DNA from 2 places in the Streptomyces sp. NPDC051921 genome. Region 1 is predicted to be linked to the other one. Evidence: riboswitches for the same ligand, from Rfam matches in the RefSeq annotation. Region 1 holds a riboswitch; the other holds the start of a gene.
The links. Region 1 has a riboswitch for S-adenosylmethionine ahead of AB0M16_RS27080 (aminotransferase class V-fold PLP-dependent enzyme). Riboswitches for the same ligand answer to the same signal wherever they lie in the genome.
Positions count from the first base shown of each region.

Region 1 (2,194 bases):
GTCGCCGCCGCCCGGGGCCAGCTCGGCATCCGCACGACCTTCAACGTGCTCGGTCCGCTGACCAACCCCGCCAAGGTGCGGGCCCAGGCCGTCGGCGTCGCGGACCCGCGCATGGCGCCCATCGTGGCCGGGGTGCTCGCCGAGCGCGGCAACTCCGCCCTGGTGTTCCGCGGTGACGACGGCCTGGACGAGCTGACGACCACCTCCACCTCCCGCGTCTGGGTGGTCCGCGGCGGCACGGTGACCGAGGAGCGCTTCGACCCGCGCGACGCCGGCCTCGAACTCGTGACCCTGGAGGACCTGCGCGGCGCCGACGCCTCGTACAACGCCGACGTGGCCCGTCGCCTGCTCGCCGGCGAGACCGGACCCGTACGGGACGCGGTGCTGCTCAACGCGGCGGCGGCGCTGACCGCCCTGGAGCCGGGGGAGGGCACCCTGGTGGAGCAGCTGCGCACGGGCATGGCGAAGGCCGCGGAGTCGATCGACTCGGGCGCCGCCCGGCGGGCCCTGGAGCGGTGGGTGGCGGCCAGCAACGCCTGACGCCCATGAGAACGGAGCATGGCGACCCCGTCCCGGATGCCGGGACGGGGTTGCGTCGTCGTGATCGACTGGCATAGGTTCTGTGACAGGTCATGAGTGACAGCGACAAAGCCCCGGCTGGCTGTCCGGCAACCCTCCGTCCGTGGCGGGGTGCCCCGGGTGAAGACCAGGCCGTACGAGCAGAAGCCTGCGGCAAGCGCGGACCCCTGCGCACAACCCTGGGGTCCTTGGTCCTCTAGGGAGCAGTGTCTCGTGAGCAAGCGAATGCGCTAGGGCCCTCCGGCCCCCTTCTCCACCACCACCCGTACGCGGCACCCCTTTGCGCGCTGCCGTCGCGCGGGCCTCTTCACGCCATTTCGCGCCCTTTTTATGCCGGGAGATACCGTCATGTCCGCACGCCCGAACGCCGCCGTCGCCGCCGTCCCCGTCGCCACCGACACCGTCTCCACCACCGTCCCTTCCGCCGCCCCCGCTCCCGCCTCGGCGTCCGGCGACTCCGACCCCTGCTGCGACGCCCCGCTGCCGGTCCTCGGCCGGGACGTCACGGTCCCGCTGGTCACCGGCGGCGAGGTCGGCTACGCGGCGCTCGACTACGCGGCCAGCGCCCCGGCCCTGCAGCGCGTGTGGGACGACGTCGCCGCGTACGCGCCGTACTACGGCAGCGTCCACCGCGGCGCCGGGTACCTCTCCCAACTCTCCACCGACCTCTTCGAGAACAGCCGGACCGCCGTCGCCGAGTTCCTCGACTGCCGCCCCGGCGACCAGGTCGTCTTCACCCGCTCCACCACCGACTCGCTCAACCTGCTCGCCCAGGTGATCCCCGCCGACTGCCAGGTCTTCGTCTTCGAGACCGAGCACCACGCCTCGCTGCTGCCCTGGGGGTCCCCCCACGCCCCCGGGCGTAGGGGGAGCGACGCCCGCGTCACCCACCTCAACGCGCCGCGCACCCCGCAGCAGGCCGTCGAGACCCTCGAGCGCGCGCTCGCCGACCGCGACCCCTCCGGCCCCGCCCTGGTCTGTGTGACGGGCGCCTCCAACGTCACCGGCGAGCTCTGGCCGGTGCGCGAACTCGCCGCCGCCGCGCACGCGCACGGCGCGCGGATCGTCCTGGACGCCGCCCAGCTGGCGCCCCACCACCCCGTCTCCGTACGGGAGTCGGACGTCGACTGGGTCGCCTTCTCGGGGCACAAGCTGTACGCCCCGTTCGGCTCCGGCGTCCTCGCGGGGCGGGCCGACTGGCTCCAGGACGCCGAGCCCTACCTCGCGGGCGGTGGAGCCTCCCGCAAGGTGGCCCGCCGGGCCGACGGTGGTGTGGACGTGGAGTGGCACACCACCGCGGCCCGGCACGAGGCGGGCTCGCCCAACGTGATCGGCGTCTACGCCATCGCCTCCGCCTGCAAGGCGCTCACCGAGGCCGGCTTCGACCGGCTCGTCGCCCGCGAGCGGCACCTGATCGCGAAGGTCCGCGAAGGCCTCGCCGAGGTGCCCGCGGTGCGGGTGCTCTCCCTCTTCGGCGACGACGCCGACAGGGTCGGCGTCATCTCCTTCGTCGTGGACGGCTGGAACAGTTCCCACTTCGCCGCCGCGCTCTCCGCCGAATACGGCATCGGCGTCCGGGACGGCCTGTTCTGCGCCCACCCGCTGGTGCGCACCC
Region 1 covers NZ_JBFAXU010000022.1:120,669-122,862, reverse strand. The annotation lists gene trpD (anthranilate phosphoribosyltransferase) at 1-540, shown strand, start outside; SAM riboswitch class IV at 629-745, shown strand; gene AB0M16_RS27080 (aminotransferase class V-fold PLP-dependent enzyme) at 928-2,194, shown strand, end outside.

Region 2 (2,194 bases), on a different contig from region 1:
AGCAGGGAGCGCCGCGCCGCGTACTCGCCGCCCAGCGGCTGGACGAAACCGGCGAGCCTCGGCCAGTGCAGGTTGAGCAGCGGCCGGGCCACCAGCTCCGTCACACGACCGCCCTGACCTGGGGTGTCGCCGAGCGGGCGGTCGTACATCGCCTTCACGAAGTCCACGTCCGGATCGGTGAGCAGCGGGCCGACGATCCCCGTGACGAAGTCCGCCGAGAAGTCCCGCAGGTCCGCGTCGACGAAGCAGACGACGTCCCCGCTGGTCACCATCAGTGACCGCCACAGGACCTCGCCCTTGCCCGGCACCGCCGGTATCCGGGGCAGGATCGCGTCGCGCGCCACCACCCGCGCGCCGGCGGCCGCGGCGACCTCGGCCGTACGGTCGGTCGAGCCCGAGTCGATCACCACCAGCTCGTCCACCAGCGGCACCGCCGGCGTCATCAGTTCGCGGCGGATCACGGAGACGATCGCGCCGACGGTCGCCTCCTCGTTCAGCGCGGGCAGCACCACGCTGACCGTCGTCCCCCGCTTGGCGGCGAGGACCCGCTCCAGCGGACGGTCGGCCACGGACCAGGACCGCCGGGCCAGCCAGCGCTCCACTTCTTCCAGCAACGTGATCTCCATCTCGCGGATCGGACGTCCGTCTCCCCTGTCGAGGCCTTCGGTTACAGTCTTGAACAACGCGGACGCCCGATGCATGTCGGGGTGCCGGCCGCGTCCCACAATCGAATACCGCTCATCCAGAGGGGCAGAGGGAAACGGCCCGTTGAAGCCCCGGCAACCCTCCAGTCGGTTTGTCTCGTCCTCCAGCGAGGCCCCCGGCTAGGGAAGGTGCCAAATCCGTCTCATGGCGAAATGCGTCATGAGGAAGATGAGGAGAAAGGGCCTCGCCTCCATGGCTGTACAGACCGTCGCACCCGGAACCACCGTCGATCTCGGTCCCGCTTCCGGACTCTCCTGTCGCGAATGCGGCGAATCCTTCCCGCTCGGCCCGATCTTCGCCTGTGAGCTGTGTTTCGGCCCCCTCGAGGTCGCGTACGACCTGCCCACCGGTGACCCCGAGGCCCTGCGCAAGCAGATCGAGGCCGGCCCCGCCAACATCTGGCGCTACGCCCCGCTGCTGCCCGTCCCCGCCGACGTCGCCGAGAAGCCGAACCTGAACCCGGGCTGGACCAAGCTCGTCCAGGCCGACAACCTCGCCCGCGAGATCGGCGTCGAGCCCGGCAAGCTCTTCGTCAAGGACGACTCCGGCAACCCGACCCACTCCTTCAAGGACCGGGTCGTCGCCCAGGCCATCGAGGCCGCCCGCGCCTTCGGCTTCACCACCCTCTCCTGCTCCTCCACCGGCAACCTGGCCGGCGCCGTCGGCGCCGCCGCCGCCCGGGCCGGCTTCCGCTCCTGCGTGTTCATCCCGCACGACCTGGAGCAGGGCAAGGTCGTCATGGCCGGTGTCTACGGCGGCGACCTGGTCGCCATCGAGGGCAACTACGACGACGTCAACCGCTTCTGCTCGGAGCTCATCGGCGACCCGCTCGGCGAGGGCTGGGGCTTCGTGAACGTCAACCTCCGCCCGTACTACGGCGAGGGCTCGAAGACGCTCGCGTACGAGATCTGCGAGCAGCTCGGCTGGGTCATCCCGGACCAGCTGGTCATCCCGATCGCCTCCGGCTCCCAGCTCACCAAGATCGACAAGGGGCTGCAGGAGCTCGTCAAGCTGGGCCTGGTCGAGGACAAGCCGTACAAGATCTTCGGCGCCCAGGCCGAGGGCTGCTCCCCGGTCTCCGCCGCCTTCAAGGCCGGTCACGACGTGGTCCGCCCGCAGAAGCCGAACACCATCGCCAAGTCGCTGGCCATCGGCAACCCGGCCGACGGCCCGTACGTGCTCGACATCGCCCGCCGCACGGGCGGTGCCGTGGAGGACGTGAACGACGAGCAGGTCGTCGACGCCATCAAGGTCCTCGCCCGCACCGAGGGCATCTTCGCCGAGACCGCGGGCGGCGTGACCGTCGGCGTGACGCGGAAGCTCGTCGAGAACGGCCTCATCGACCCCACGCTGACGACGGTGGTCCTCAACACCGGCGACGGCCTCAAGACCCTGGACGCCGTGGCCGAGAGCTCGCAGGCGACCGCCACCATCCGCCCGAGCCTGGACGCGTTCCGCGACGCGGGCCTGGCCCACTGAATCCGAGAGG
Region 2 covers NZ_JBFAXU010000023.1:128,140-130,333, forward strand. The annotation lists gene AB0M16_RS27940 (glucosyl-3-phosphoglycerate synthase) at 1-614, opposite strand, end outside; SAM riboswitch class I at 736-880, shown strand; gene thrC (threonine synthase) at 874-2,184, shown strand.
Region 2: it holds a riboswitch for S-adenosylmethionine, as region 1 does, so the genes downstream of both, thrC (threonine synthase) here and AB0M16_RS27080 (aminotransferase class V-fold PLP-dependent enzyme) in region 1, are expected to answer to the same signal.